Regions from separate parts of the Exiguobacterium sp. s166 genome, predicted to be linked through region 1. Evidence: riboswitches for the same ligand, from Rfam matches in the RefSeq annotation. Region 1 holds a riboswitch; the other holds the start of a gene.

Region 1 (7,806 bases):
GATAAAATAAAGTAGAATCATGGCATACTCCTTTGGAAGTAGAGGTTATATAGAATTTCCTTATTTTTTCCTTACGAGTTCTAATGATAGCGAGGGTTTTCAGGAACGGCAACAACATTTAAAGGGAATAAAAATAAAAGAATGTTCACACATTTTAACAACAGGGAAAGAATAGTTTATTTTATGTATGATAATGGTGTGAGAATGTGATGAATAAAGACGTCAGACCTCTTTTACACAAAAAGTCTGAGATGTGTCAAAACTGTGAAGCAGAACAGGGAATCGTGTGATTTCACTTGAAACGACAGCTTAGACTGTTCGAACGGACGCATTTCTTTTAAAATTAGGGTAATGGAACACATGAGGAGGCGAAAGGTACATGAAAAAGTGGTTAGTACTCGGAGTAGCAGCGGTCGCTTTCTTCAGTTATGAAAATACCCCGATGGAACAAGCAGAAGCGGATTACCCGAAAAGCGGCGGAACGCTGATTGATCGATATACAAGTGAATACCCGGGTTATGACTGGGAAGTCAGGCGGACAGCAACAGAGGAGTTCGTGGCGTTGACGAAAGACGGAAAGGATTACGGAAAGTACCGTTCGAAAAACGGTGTGACGACGCAAGGGGCCGTCTTAAATAAAGACACGGAAACTACCCTTGCGAAAAAAGGCTGGAAAGCCGTCAAGTCGTACCGGAAAGGCAATACGAATTATTTGTTGAACCTCGATCATGCCGCCGTCTATGAAAAAAAGGACCGGTATGTGACCTACTTCTTTGATCAGCACGATGGCAACAAAGTCAAAGCGACACTCGCGATACCGAAAGAGGTCGAAGCGAAGAAGAGTGGATTTTACGGCAAGGCGTCCAGTGCATTGCGGACAACGGACGAGAAGTTGATGTTGCGTCTGATGAACTGGGACCGGGCTGATTATAAACTCGGAGCGCTGACACCATATAATGCCTTGAAACCCGTCACGCGGGCACACAGCGAGAATATGGCAAAAAATAATTTCTTTTCCCATACTGATCCGGAAGGACGAGATCCGTTTGATCGGATGAAAGAAAACGGGATCCGCTTCTCGGCAGCCGGAGAAAACTTATCGATGGGTTATCCGAATGTCTTTGCGGCACACTGGGGTTTGATGAACTCGAAAGGGCACCGGGATAACATCATGAACAAGACCTTCAAACAGGCGGATACCGGTGTTGCGTTCCGTGACAATTCACCGTACTTTACGATTAATTTTCGGACACCCTGAAGCAACATTTAAAACGAAAGTGTACGTATCACCCCGATTTTGCGAAAGCAGAATTGGGGTTCTTTTGTGTGGATCAATTTGTAGATGGATGACGCACCATCTAGATTTGAATCCTATCTTGAAAAATGAGAGCAGGCTTTTGATTGACGAAGCCTTGTCTTCTCCAAGAGTTATCATTCAATGGAAAACCCCTGAAACCGTTCCACCTCCTTTTTGTAAGGGGAGGCAGCTGTTTCAGGGGTTTTATATCATCTTTAGATGAACTAAGAGACAAAAAGAGTTATGTCAGTTTGTCCACTCGGGTTTACTGAAGCCTTTAAAGGACTTTTCGATGACAGCGTTAAAGTCATCTGATTTGACGACAGCCGTCAAGTCTTTCGCAAGTTGTTTATCTTCATTAGAAGTTTTGATAGCGACCAGATTCCGGTACTGCTCGTCCATTTTTTCGAGTGCCAGTGCATCCAGCAAATCAAATTTTGCGGCTAACGCAAAGTTTCCCGGAACGGCAGAAATATCGACACTGTCAATGGCACGGGGTAATTGGGCAGCCTCGAGTGGCTTGATGACCAGTTTCTTCGGATTCTTGACGATATCTTTTTCAGAGACCGTCAGTGGATCGGTGTCGGCTTTCAGTTCAATCCAGCCTTGGTCAGCAAGCAGGTTCAGTGCCCGGGCCTGATTCGTCGGATCGTTTGGTGTCGCGACTTCCGCTCCCGTCTTGACGTCATCCAGCGATTTATAGGATTTGCTGTATAAACCCATCGGCGCCGTTGGGACAGTAATCAGTCCTTTAAGGTCGAGGTTCTTTTCCTTCGCAAATGTCTTCAGGTAGATCGAGTGTTGGAACAGGTTGGCGTCGATGTCGCCACTGCCGAGCGCGATGTTCGGTTGAATATAATCCCCGAACTCGACGATTTCGACGTCGTAGCCTTTCTTTTCAAGCCCGGGTTGGATCGCTTCTTTGACCATGTCGCTGTAAGGCCCGCTCGTTGCACCGATCTTAATCGACTTGTTGTCTTCTTTGGCGCTGCTGTCACCGCAACCGGCAAGAATTCCGGCTCCGAGTAGTCCTGTTGCTAAAAAGGCATAACGTTTTTTCATATTCATTCTCTCCCTTACGATTCTCTATTTTTGGTTAACGTTTATCAGCACGACGGGCCAGAACATTGCCAAGCCCTTGAATACTTTGAACAATGATGACGAGGACGACAATTGTCACGATCATGACGACATTATCGTACCGGTAATAGCCAAAGCGGATGGCCAGGTCACCGACGCCGCCACCACCGACGATACCGGCCATGGCGGAAAACCCGATCAGGCTGATGGTCGTCAAAGTGACGGCTTGAATGATGCCGGGAAGGGCTTCCGGTAAGAGTGCACTGATGATGATCCGAAACGGTGTCGCACCACAGGCTTCTGCTGCTTCGATTAATCCCGGTGGAATCTCACGGAGCGATGTCTCGACCAGTCGGGCGAGAAACGGAATGGCGGCGACACTCAGGCTGACGGAAGCAGCAGTCGGTCCAATTGTATTATCGAGTAACAGTTGTGTCAGCGGAATCAACGCGACGAGCAGGATGATGAACGGTAACGAACGGACGATATTAACGAAAAAGTCCAAGATGCTGCGGACGGCGACGTTCTGGAAAAACAATCCCCGGTCCGTGATGAACAGTAAGATCCCGAGTGGAATCCCGATGATGAGGGCGAAGCCGAGTGAGATTCCGACCATCAAAGCCGTTTCCGCTAACGCTTTCGCAAGATCCGGTAACATGGTTTCAATCCGTTCAAGCCACATCCTGGATCACCTCAAGCGTGTGAAGTTGTTCTTCGAGCCACGTCAAGGAGCGGTTCACGTGAAGGGTCGGACCGGTCAAACTGACAATCAGCACTCCGAAAGCGACGTTCTGGATATAGTCGACCTTACCGTGGAGGATGCTGACGGAAATATCAAACTGTTTAATTGCTTCCGATAACGTACTTTCACCGGTCTTTTCACCTGTGAATTGCAGGCGGATAATTTTTCCCGGTGTCGTTCGCAAGATCCGTTCCGGTAACTCGATCTGGAGTGCCGTATCGACATAATGTTTCGTGACATCATGTGCCGGCTGACTGAACAGGTCGTATGTACGGGCGACTTCAACGACTTCACCTTGCGCCATGACGGCAACCCGGTGACAAATCTGTTTGACGACATCGATTTCATGGGTAATGAGAATGATCGTCAGGCCAAGCCGTTCATTCAAGTCTTTCAGCAGTTCGAGAATTTGCAGCGTCGTGACCGGATCAAGAGCGGACGTCGCTTCGTCACATAACAGGACACTCGGATTATTCGCAAGGGCGCGGGCAATCCCGACCCGTTGCTTTTGACCGCCGCTGAGCTGACTCGGGAAATTCGTCTCGAAGCCTTCGAGTCCGACCAGGGAGACGAGCTCTTTGATCCGTTGGGGGAAGTCAGTCCGTTTGACGCCGGCAGCCTTTAAGGCGAAGGCGATATTATCGGCGACGTTCCGGGATTGAATCAATTGGAAGTGTTGAAAGATCATCCCGATGTTCAAACGCAGTTCGCGTAAGCTGCCTTTGGAGAGGCCGGACAGATTAGTGCCCGATACTTTAACCGTTCCTTGTGTCGGTGTCTCCAGTCCGTTGATCAGACGGAGCAGGGTGCTTTTTCCGGCACCGGATTCACCGATGATGCCAAAGATTTCACCTTGCTGAATCGTTAAATTGACGTCACGTAAGGCAAAAATGGGTGTCCGGTCACGAACGAACCGTTTAGTGATCCCTTTAAATTCAATCATCTGTCGTTTCCTCCCTATACAAAAAAATCGCCTTTTTCCAGTTAAGAGCAACCAGAAAAAAGCGACGAAGTGTAAGATTTCGTAACTTATCTCTCAGAATGAAACATTCTGTAGGATGTGGCACCGTTCCTTAAAGGTGGTTGCCGGACGTCGTTGGGCCTAATCCCTCGGTCGCTCTCGATAAGTAGATATGCTGTTGGGACTTACTGTAACGGAAATCATTCCCATTTGTCAAACATTTTTTCAGAATTATTCCGCAACGGTCTGGCGAAACAGATTCAATTGACCAATCCGTTCAGCTGCTTCGACGAGTCGTTCGGCGTCAGCAATCAGGCTGATCCGGACGTAACCTTCCCCGTATTCGCCGAAGAAATGTCCCGGTGTAACGGCGACATGCGCTTCGTCGAGCAGGTGATCGGTAAAGCTTTGGGACGTGTAGCCGGACGGGACCGGCAACCAGACGAAGAACGAACCGCCCGGGATCGGTCCGTCCCAACTGATTTCCTGTAACTTGCCGAACAAGGCATCACGCCGCGCTTCATACAGAGCGCTCAGTTCGCGGACACACGTCTGATCGCTTGAAAGAGCGACGGTTGCTGCCTGTTGAATCGGTGTGAAAGCACTGACGTATAAGTGTTCCTGGTACGTCTCGATACTTGCGATGACGGACGGATTCCCGATGGCGAAGGCGATTCGGAAACCGGACATGTTAAAACGTTTCGATAATGAAAACAGTTCGATTCCGACGTCTTTTGCGCCTTCCGTCTGGAGGAAACTGCGGGTCGGACCGTCGAAGCTGATTCCGCCGTAGGCGAGGTCGTGGACGACGCAAATGTCGTTCGCATCAGCGAAGGAAACCGTTTGCTCGAAGGCTTCCGCTGTTGCCGTCGCCCCGGTCGGATTGCTCGGGTAGTTGAGGAACAACATCCGGGCCCGTTCGACATCTGTCGTATCAAGTAACGTGTAGTCAGGTAAAAAGGCATTTTCCGCAAGGAGCGGCAATGTGATCGGGTAAGCTCCGGCAAGGGCGGCGCCGGATAAGTAATCCGGGTATCCGGGATCAGGAACAATGACACCTTCACCGGGATTGACGATCGTTTGCGGTAAAGCGACGATACCGGCTTTGCTGCCGAGCAAAATGGCGACTTCAGAGGCCGGATCGATGTTTACGCCAAACTCTGACTGATAAAAATCCGCGACAGCCTGTTTGAGGAAATCGTGTCCGCGAAATGGCGGGTACTGGAGGTTTGAAGCGTCATTGATTGCTTCTTTCAAGGCATCCAGAATATGTACGGGTGTCGTCTGATCCGGTGTTCCCTGACCAAGCGTGATGACGTCATGACCGGCAGCCTTGACGGCACCGATCCGCTGGGCGAGCTCGGCGAAGACCGGAGCGGGTAACCGATCAATCGCAATCGATGGGGCGAAATGTTTCATCTGTCTTCCTCCTTGTTGGGTATTGTCGTCAAGGATAACGAATTTTCAGAAAAAAGAAAAGAGTTTTTTAATAATTGCTGATAATTGGGAAAAAGAACCGATGGCTTTCGTGTTTTTGATACACTGAACTAGAATACGATTGAATCACAAAGGAGATGATGGGATGAATCGGGCCTGGTGGAAAGAAGCCGTTGTCTATCAAGTGTATTGGCGCAGTTTTAAAGATTCGAACGGAGACGGGATGGGCGATTTACGCGGAGTAATTGAAAAACTCGATTACATCGCTTCCCTTGGTGTCGATGTCATCTGGTTAAATCCCTGTTATACATCACCGGATGTCGATAACGGATACGACATTTCGGATTATTACTCGATTATGCCGAAGGCGGGAACGATGTCGGATCTGGAAGAACTGATTGCGTCCGCCCATGAACGGGGACTGAAACTGATTCTTGATTTGGTCGTCAATCATACGAGTGATCAACACACGTGGTTTAAAGAATCCCGCAGCAGTCGGACAAACGAGAAAGCCGATTGGTACATTTGGCGGGACGGGGTCAAAGGAACACCGCCGAACAATTGGCGGTCGTATTTTGCGCCGAGCCCTTGGACGTGGGATGAGACACGCCAGCAGTATTACTTCCATTCCTTTGCATCGGAGCAACCGGACTTGAACTGGGAACATCCTGCAGTCCGGCAGGCTGTGTATACGATGATGCGGTGGTGGGCCGAGAAAGGAATCGACGGCTTTAGGATGGATGTCATCAACCTGATCAAGAAACGGGCGACGTATGATGATGTCGCAGATCCTCTGAATTTATCCTACTTAGGGAACCAGCCGGGCATTCATGAATTCTTGCAGGAGATGCACCAGGAAGTACTGGCGGGAACCGATCTCTTTACCGTCGGTGAGATTCCGTTCGTCGGCCCGGAAGACGGGTTACTGTATGTCGGTGAGGAACGGAATGAGTTGCGGACGCTGTTTCACTTCGAAGTCGCGGATGACATGGAGACGATGGATTTACCGCGCTTCAAACAAATCCAGAAGCGTTGGTACGAAGCGCTTTATCCGAGCGGAGTCGCGTCACAGTTTTTGAATAACCATGACCACACCCGTCAGGTGACCCGGTTCGGAAGCGAACGGTATCGTGTCGAAAGTGCCAAGCTACTGGGCTTGATGCTGCACACGTTACCGGGCATCCCGTACATTTATCAGGGTGAAGAAATCGGCATGACCGGCATTCGTTTTTCTGATCCCGAGTCTTATCAGGACGTCGCATTTCGGAATCAATACGCCGAACGGATTGCCGCCGGCGAATCACCCGGAACCGTCCTGTCCTCGATGCAGTTGCGGGCGCGAGATAATTCACGGACACCGATGCAGTGGAATACCGGCAAAGCAGCCGGATTCACCGCAGCGACGCCATGGATGACGGTCAATCCGAACTACCGTGACATCAACGTCGAAACAGCGGAACAGGATCCGCATTCCGTGCTGGTGTTTTACCGGCAACTGATTGATTTACGGAAGACTCATCCGGTCATGGTTTACGGAGGTTATCGTGATCTGGCGATTCAGGATCCGTACCTGTATGTCTATGAACGGGTCCTGGGCGGAGTGGTTTGGCGGATCGTCTTGAACGTCCATGATGAACCGGTGACGACGACGTTTGGTTTACCGGAAGAACAGTTGATTCTGACGAATTATGAGACCGCGGACATCAATCGATTGGCACCGTACGAAGCCCGATTGTACCAATATGAGATGCCTTAACTGGCGGCGACGGTCAACAGAAAAAATCCGGACATCTTCTACTCTTCATTTCTAAATGAGGAGCAGGAAATGTCCGGATTTTTTTGAACCAGCTGATTTTTTTACGTATAGCCGTTGCGCTTTTTCGAGGATAAGAGCTGTTCGAACCGGTCGACTGCCTGGCGCATATCGAAGCTTGGTGCGACGACGAGCGGTCCGTGACCGACTGCCAGGACGTCCGGTGTCAATTCCGTCAACTGATGTGCCGATTGGAGGGCGACTTCCTTATCCCAGGTCGCAAGTGACGGGAAGGGGAACTGCCAACGCGTGTCCCCCGAAACCGCCAGACCACCCTGAGTTTGGAAAGCGTCACCGGCAATCAACGTCCGACTGCCTTCATGCCACAGGGAGATGGAACCCGGTGTGTGTCCCGGAGAAGCAATGACACTTAAACTGCCGATCTGTTGACCGCTTTCGAGCAACCGGTCCGGACGGGTTTTGATGTTTTTTGGAATGCCGCCTTTCAGCGGTGTCGTCTCGCCTTCGCGCAACGA
Region 2 (7,806 bases), on a different contig from region 1:
GTCGGCTCATCCAATATCAGGAACCGGCTCTCCTGGACCAAGGCGCGGGCAATCAAGACCAGTTGTTTTTCGGCCAGACGCAACTCGCTGACCCGCTGCCGGACATCAATTGATGCTTTCAGTTTCCGTAAAGCACGTTCGGCTATTTCCTCGTATCGCTGCCGTCTGATGAACCCTTTCAGCTGTCCGTTCGTCAGCACATCGAGACAAATATTTTCCGCCACGGTCAAATAACCGACCAGTGCCGTATCGACTTCCTGATAAACGATTTCAATCCCGGCCCGTTTTGCGGCAGCCGGTGAATCGATTGTCAGAGGTACACCGTCAAACCAAATCGTTCCGTCATATGAATCGTACGCCCCGGCCAACACTTTCATCAGCGTGGATTTACCGGCTCCGTTCGCTCCGACAAGCGCATGGATTTCCCCGCGGCCCACGGAAAAATCAACATCGTCCAGCGCCTTGACGCCGGGGAATTCGATTGAAATTCCCTGCATCTCCAGTCGTTGTTCCTTCACCGGACGGGTCATTTCCCGTCATTCGCTTTCCGCAGTTTTTCCATCCACGGTTCATTGAACTTTTCGGACGTACTCCAGCCTTTGATGATCGTATCGAGATTGTACATCGTCGTATCGGCTTTCAGTGCTTTTTGTTCGACCAGTTTAGCGTCTAGGTCAAAAGTGTCCGGTGTGTTTTCCCCGGCCAGCTTTTTCGCCAGCAGACGCATATCCGTCTGTCCGATCAAATGCGGATCGACGGCACTCGTCGACACCCAGTTACTGCCCTTTTCACGCATCAGATTGATGTCCTGGTTCGAAACGTCGATTGAAATCAACGGAATCTCCTGACGTTTGTTATCCTTTAAGGATTTATAGGCTCCTTTGGCGACTTCATCCCAAGCACCCCAGACGGCATCGATACTTCCTTTCGGATATTTGGCGAGAATCGCGTTCATCTTCGTCGCAATATCGCCTTGGACATCCTGGAAGTTCGTTGGTCCGACTGTTTCAAGCGTTTTAATTTTTCCGTCTGCTTCGTATGTCTTGTAGATTTCCTGACGGCGGTCAAGCGGGGCAAATCCCGGACCGAACCACAGTTTGATGACCCGGACCGGCTGATCGTCTTTGACTTTCGTTACTTCATCGAGTGAAAGCTGTGCCAGTTTATGATCATCCTGGAACGTTTCCGTGATGCCTTTTAACGTCTGGTCCTTTTTCTTTGTCACTGTATCGAACGTCACGACTTTGATTCCTTTGTCGATTGCCGGTTTGATCATGTCGTAGGCATAATCCTCTTTTCCGTGCGAGATGATCAGTCCGTCATAATCCTGTTGGACGGCTTGGGCGACGAGTTCCTTGAATTTGACGTCATTGCCTTCCGAGATGAACGTGTTAACCTGAAAACCGAGCGCTTCCCCTTCCGAACGAGCTCCGTCCAAAAACTGTTTCGTATGGTCATCGGATGCCAGATTGCGGATGACGGCAATTTTGACGTCTCCCTGGACACTTTCCGGTACACCACTGATTTTTTTCGTCGGTGTCGCTTCGCTATTGGCGCAAGCAGCCAGCAAGACCGCCGGTGCAAGTACCGCAAATGCTAATTTTTTCATTTCGATCTCCCCAGTCTGTTTAACGTATTTGTTGTCCGATTGTCTGCTCGATCGTTTCGACGGACGGATGCTTGATGACTCCCAGTTCCGTAATGATTGCCGTGATCAATTCGTGCGGTGTCACGTCAAACGCCGGATTAAAGACGGCCACACCGGCCGGCGCCGTTGCTTTCCCTGCGAATTGCGTCACTTCACGGGCATCGCGTTCTTCAATCTCAATCTCGTCTCCCGACAAGCTCGTCAAATCAAAGGTCGAAAGGGGTGCCGCGACATAAAACGGAATCCCGAAAGCACGGGCCAGTAACGCCAGTTGAAACGTCCCGATTTTATTCGCGGTATCCCCGTTTCGGGTAATCCGGTCGGCACCGACGATGATGGCGGTGATGTTTTTTTCTTTGATGGTATGGGCGACCATATTATCGGTAATCAAGGTCACGTCAATACCGGCCCGTTGCAGTTCCCATGTCGTCAGACGCGCTCCCTGCAGTAACGGCCGCGTTTCCGACGCATAAACGGAGAGCAGAATTTCCTGTTCTTTCGCGAGATAAAACGGGGCGAGTGCCGTCCCGTAAGCCGCTGTCGCAATCGATCCGGCATTACAAATCGTCAGAACCCGGTCACCGGACTCAAATAATTCCAATGCGTGGATCCCGATTTGCCGGGATGTCTTGGCATCCGTTTCATACAGTTCGAGCGCCTTTTGTTCCAACCGTTTTGGTAACTCGGCAAGCGCCGTACTCGAGACAATAATTTGATTCAGCTCATCAAGCACGTTCCGCAAATTGACAGCGGTCGGCCGGGTTGCGAGCAATTGGGCCGACACCGTCAACAGTTCTTGTTTCGCTTCAGAAAGTGACCCTGTCGTCCGGCGGAATGCTTCCTGCACAAGGATGAAGCCGCCGAACAGGCTGATGGCCGGTGCACCGCGGACACGCAATTGTTTGATGGCGTCAATCGCTTGCGCCAAGTCATGGATAACCTCGTATCGTTCTTCTTCCGGGAGCCGGGTCTGATCCAAAATCGTCACCGTCCCGTTGTCATAGATGATGCTTTGGACGAATTGGCTCATCGGCTGAGTTCCTCCGTCAAATCGAAGTTTCGTAAATCGGTGAACGTCTTGCATTCGGTCCGGCGTTTGATCAATGCCACTCCAAGACGTAACGCATGACGTTTCCGCTCAAGTCGTTCCCTCGCGTCCGTGATGTTCTCGAGGTCCGCAACCGGTGCCAATCCAATCGTCCGCCGGATCAACTCACAACCGGCAAAGCCCAGTGCGTCCTGTAAAATCGTACTGAGGACATCGTCGACAAGTCCGCCCGCCGAACGGAACGGCTCTACCGCTTCGCGTTCCCATAATGCTTTGAACGTCGACGCAAAGGTCAGCCAAAACGTATCGATATCCTTCACCCGTCCATCCCGTAACTCGGCATAGTTTGGATACGCGGCAAAGCAGAGATGGGCGATGAATTGTCCGACATCAAAACCAAACGGTCCGTAAAAGGCGAACTCGGGATCGATGACTTTCGTTTCATCGGCTGAAGCAAAAATACTTCCGGTATGTAAGTCACCGTGCAATAATGCATCACCTTTTGTGATGAACAGTGTTTCCAGTTTCGCGACTTCGCGTTTCAGTTCTGCATCCTGCCATAACCGAACCGCTTCCGCTTCGAGGCCTGCTTCAATCGCATTCGTTTCCGCATCATAAAACGGGTCTGTGAAGATCAATTTTTCCGTGATATCACAGAGATCCGGATTGTAGTAGTTCCGTGCCACTTGTTTTTTCGCGACCGGTCCAAGCGCAAAATCCGACGTATAAAACAGTGTCCGCGCCAGGTACGAACCGATGTGTTCCGCGAGTAACGGATACTTTTCCCCTTCGAGCAAGCCGGTCCGGGCGATCGTCAAATGCGACAAATCCTCCATCACCGTAAACGCTTCTTCCTTGCTCGCATGGTAGACGTGCGGAACGAAAGGAACAGCGACTTTTGCGAATTCTTTTAAGGCCGATTGTTCAATCCAGGCCCGTTCGAGCGACAGCGGCCAGCTTTCCCCGACGACTTTCGCATATGGCAACGCCTGCTTTAAAATCAGCCGTTTTTCTCCTTCCTGAATCCGGAAAACGAGATTTAAATTCCCGTCCCCGATCTCTTCTGCCGTCACCGGTTCATTGCCGATTAATCCGAGTGTCCGGACCCGTTCAATCGCGTCCTGTACTGTAAATGCTTGGTATCCCATTCTGGTTTCCTCCTTGTTGATCACACGAAAAAACGCCTCTTTTCGTCAAAGAAAAGAGGCGCGGCAGAATACTCCGTCCTCTTATCTCTCAGACGAATGTCTGTTGGATGTAGCACCGTGCCGGATGGTCGGTTGCTGCGGCGTCTTCGGGCCAATTCCCTCTGCCAACTCACGATAAGAGTCATATGTAGTTGTCATGTGATTTGATGTTGATTTGAATACTACGTGCGTTGCTGGCCGTCTGTCAATTCCAATTTTTAGTGAAACGGATTCAAAAACGGAACCGTCTATAGAAGAAGTATTTTCAAAAAAATAAATTTTCAAAATATAGTTTGACAAGTGATGGATCTCATGTAAAAATTGCAATTAGATTTCACAATTTCATCCAATTCTTATCAAGAGCAGACGGAGGGACGAGCCCTACGATGTCGCAGCAACCGACCACTTGGCACGGTGCTAATTCTTGCAGCTAATACGCTGACAGATAAGAGTCCACGCGCAAATTTTCATGGTCTCTTGTCATTGACGAGGGACCATTTTTGTATTTTTCAATAAGGGAGAGACGATTCATATGGCGTACATTACCGCAACATACCAACTCGGAACGACCGATCAGTTGCCGAAACGGGCAGAGCAAATCGCGCTCGGTCTGACGGTCGGTTCATGGACCGATTTAAATCACTTGGAACAACAACAACTGGAATCCTTTAAAGGACAGGTCGTCCATACAGAAGAACATGACGGCAAAGGTTACATTACGATCCGTTATCCGGAACACAACGTCTCACGGGACTTTTCCGCTATCTTAACGACGGTCTTCGGTAAACTGTCGCTCGATGGACAAATCAAGTTAACCGACTTACAGCTTCCCCCGTCATTCACGAACGACTTTCCCGGTGCCAAATTCGGGATTGAAGGAGTCCGTCAATTGATTCAGGTCCATGACCGTCCCCTGTTGATGAGCATATTTAAAGGAGTCATCGGACGGGACCTCGTCTTTTTACGGGAACAACTCGAAGCACAGCTCGCGGGCGGCATCGATCTCGTTAAAGATGATGAGATTCTATACGACAATCCGTTGACGCCGGCACTCGACCGGGCACGGATCGGACGGGAAGTCCTCGACGCCCATTATGAACGCACCGGCAAACGGGCGCTTTATGCGATTACGTTAAGCGGTCCCGTCTTCGGCTTGAAGGAACAGGCAAAACGCCTGATTGAAGCAGGTGCCACGGCCTTCCTGCTCAACACGTTTACATACGGACTCGATGTCCTGCGCGAGTTGGCTGCCGATGCGGACATTTCCGTCCCGATTTTTAATCACCCGGCCTTAAGCGGTGCCTTGATCGCAAGTCCTGAATACGGTATTTCGGCTCCTGTTCTGCTTGGAACGTTACCCCGACTGGCCGGTGCTGACTTGACATTGTTCCCGTCTCCCTATGGTAACGTTGCACTCGCCAAAGATTTGGCCCGCGGGATCGCCGTTGAAGCGACGCGAATCGGAGAAACGAAGACGATTCTGCCGGTTCCGTCCGCCGGCATCCATCCCGGCCTCGTCGCTCAGCTCGTCCGTGATTTCGGTACCGATTCGGTCATCAATGCCGGAGGCGGCGTTCACGGTCATCCGCAAGGGGCAGCGGCCGGTGTCCTTGCATTTCGTCAGGCGCTCGACGCCGCACTGACCGGAGAATCGCTGACAAGTGCCGCAACGCGGCAGGAAGAATTACGGGTCGCCCTTGACGCCTGGGGGATCACGAAATGACGACTCGGATTTTATGTGACTTCGACGGCACGGTGACGGAACACGACAACATCATCGCCTTGATGAAAGAGTTTGCCCCGCAAGAAGCATTTGAACCATTAAAAAAAGGTGTGCTCGACCGGTCGCTGTCGATCCGGTCCGGGGTTGGACAGATGTTCCGATTGTTGCCCTCAGATCGAAAACAGGAGTATATCGATTTTTTGATTAATCGGGCAGTCATCCGTCCCGGCTTCGACACCTTACTCGCCTTTGCCAAATCAAACGGAATCGACTTTGCGATTGTCAGCGGCGGAATTGACTTTTTTGTCCAACCGATTCTTGCCTGTTTACTGACAGATGAAACGATTTACTGCAACGGCAGTGACTTCAGTGAAGAGACGGTCCGGATTGAATGGCCACACGCTTGCGATGCGGCATGCAACAATCAATGCGGCTGTTGTAAAACGTCAATCGCCCGGAAGTTGAAGCAGGACGGCGATACGATCATCGCAATCGGCGATTCCGTGACGGATTTTGAACTGGCGAAAAAGGCTGATCACGTCTATGCCCGGGGTTATCTGATAACACTCTGTGAACAGCACGGTATTCCCTATACGCCGTTTGAAACGTTTTATGACATCGTCAAACACTTACAGACCACGGGGGTGCATGCATGACATTCTTGAAACGATACGAAGAACTCCGCGCTATCAAGCAGGAGTTCGCCGCACGCGACTGGTTTCCCGGCACGAGCGGTAACCTCGCCATTCGAACGAACAGCAGTCCGACGGAATTTCTTGTGACGGCAAGCGGCAAAGATAAACGCCAGGACACGCCGGACGATTTCGTCCATGTTGACGCGACCGGTCAATTGATCGGCGAACAAAACGGACGTCCTTCCGCGGAGACGTTACTTCATGTCGAAGTTTTTAACCGGACGACGGCCGGCTGCTCGCTTCATGTCCATACCGTCGACAACAATGTCATTTCAGAACTCTACGGAGACCGCGGGGAAATCCGGTTTACCGGTCAGGAAATCATCAAGGCACTCGGCCGCTGGGAAGAAGATGCGGAAGTCGTCGTACCGGTTATTGCGAACCATGCGGATATCCCGACTCTTGCCGCAGTGTTTGCCAAGCATGTAAAAACGGAAAGCGGTGCCGTCCTGATTCGCAATCACGGGATCACCGTCTGGGCACCGACTGCCTTTGAAGCGAAAAAACAGTTGGAAGCCTTTGAATTTTTATTCAGCTACACGTTAAAACTGCAAACGTGCCGACAGGCGATTCATTAAAAGGAGGAATTTAAAATGGCAACAGTACTTTTCCAAAAGACAAACGAACGGTATACGGATCAAAACGAGGTTTCCGCTTTTCTTTCTTCACGTGGTGTCCTGTATGAACAATGGGATGTCTCGAAACTCCCGGCAGAACTGGTCGACACCTATACGCTGACGGACGCGGACAAACAAACGATTCTCGATACGTTCGAGCCGGAAATTACGGACGTCTCGGAACGCCGCGGCTACCAGACGGCCGATATCATCTCACTGTCCGATGCGACACCGAACTTAGATGAGTTGCTCGTCAACTTCCAAAAAGAGCACCACCATACGGATGACGAAGTCCGGTTCATCGTCAGCGGTCACGGCGTCTTTGCGATCCAGGACGACGAAGTCGGCTATTACAACATTGAACTGAACCCCGGAGATTTGATTTCCGTTCCCGTCAATACACGTCATTACTTCACACTACAGGACGATCGCCAAGTCGTTGCGGTCCGGATTTTCGTGACAACGGATGGTTGGGTTCCAATTTACGAAAAAGATCCGATCGAAACTACAAACTGAGGAAACATCCGAATAGCAGACGGCCCGGTCCATCCGGCTGTCTGTTTTTTTCTGCTCCATTCCTATCTTACAAACATACCGCTTGTTTTCGTTTCCTCCTATATAATGAAGAAAAGACTCTTTTGAATTGGAGGTCACGTGTATGATGATTCGTCCTGTCCAAGAAGCTGATTTACAAGACATCCTCGACATCTATAACGAAGGCATCGAAGATCGGATCGCGACGCTTGAAACGGATACCAAGGAATTATCTTTCATGCAGGACTGGTATCAGGAACGGACACCCCGCTATGCCGGGTTTGTAGCGTATGAAGGAACGACGATCCTTGGCTTCATCTCACTTGACCCCTACAATCCGCGCCCCGTCTATCA

The links. A riboswitch is a leader RNA that binds a small molecule or an ion and turns the genes downstream of it on or off. The one in region 1 is predicted to bind S-adenosylmethionine.
Region 2: it holds a riboswitch for S-adenosylmethionine, as region 1 does, so the genes downstream of both, mtnK (S-methyl-5-thioribose kinase) here and KNP93_RS03930 (methionine ABC transporter ATP-binding protein) in region 1, are expected to answer to the same signal.

What each region holds. Positions count from the first base shown of each region.
Region 1 covers NZ_JACSMU010000001.1:784,917-792,722, reverse strand. The annotation lists gene KNP93_RS03950 (hypothetical protein) at 1-21, opposite strand, end outside; gene KNP93_RS03945 (CAP domain-containing protein) at 380-1,258, shown strand; gene KNP93_RS03940 (MetQ/NlpA family ABC transporter substrate-binding protein) at 1,544-2,359, opposite strand; gene KNP93_RS03935 (methionine ABC transporter permease) at 2,394-3,059, opposite strand; gene KNP93_RS03930 (methionine ABC transporter ATP-binding protein) at 3,049-4,062, opposite strand; SAM riboswitch class I at 4,146-4,249, opposite strand; gene KNP93_RS03925 (aminotransferase class I/II-fold pyridoxal phosphate-dependent enzyme) at 4,312-5,499, opposite strand; gene KNP93_RS03920 (alpha-glucosidase) at 5,663-7,273, shown strand; gene KNP93_RS03915 (MBL fold metallo-hydrolase) at 7,375-7,806, opposite strand, start outside.
Region 2 covers NZ_JACSMU010000006.1:138,195-146,000, reverse strand. The annotation lists gene KNP93_RS13025 (sugar ABC transporter ATP-binding protein) at 1-530, opposite strand, end outside; gene KNP93_RS13020 (sugar ABC transporter substrate-binding protein) at 527-1,609, opposite strand; gene mtnA (S-methyl-5-thioribose-1-phosphate isomerase) at 1,629-2,678, opposite strand; gene mtnK (S-methyl-5-thioribose kinase) at 2,675-3,844, opposite strand; SAM riboswitch class I at 3,923-4,025, opposite strand; SAM riboswitch class I at 4,234-4,335, shown strand; gene KNP93_RS13005 (2,3-diketo-5-methylthiopentyl-1-phosphate enolase) at 4,416-5,606, shown strand; gene KNP93_RS13000 (2-hydroxy-3-keto-5-methylthiopentenyl-1-phosphate phosphatase) at 5,603-6,262, shown strand; gene KNP93_RS12995 (methylthioribulose 1-phosphate dehydratase) at 6,259-6,879, shown strand; gene KNP93_RS12990 (1,2-dihydroxy-3-keto-5-methylthiopentene dioxygenase) at 6,895-7,434, shown strand; gene KNP93_RS12985 (arsinothricin resistance N-acetyltransferase ArsN1 family A) at 7,577-7,806, shown strand, end outside.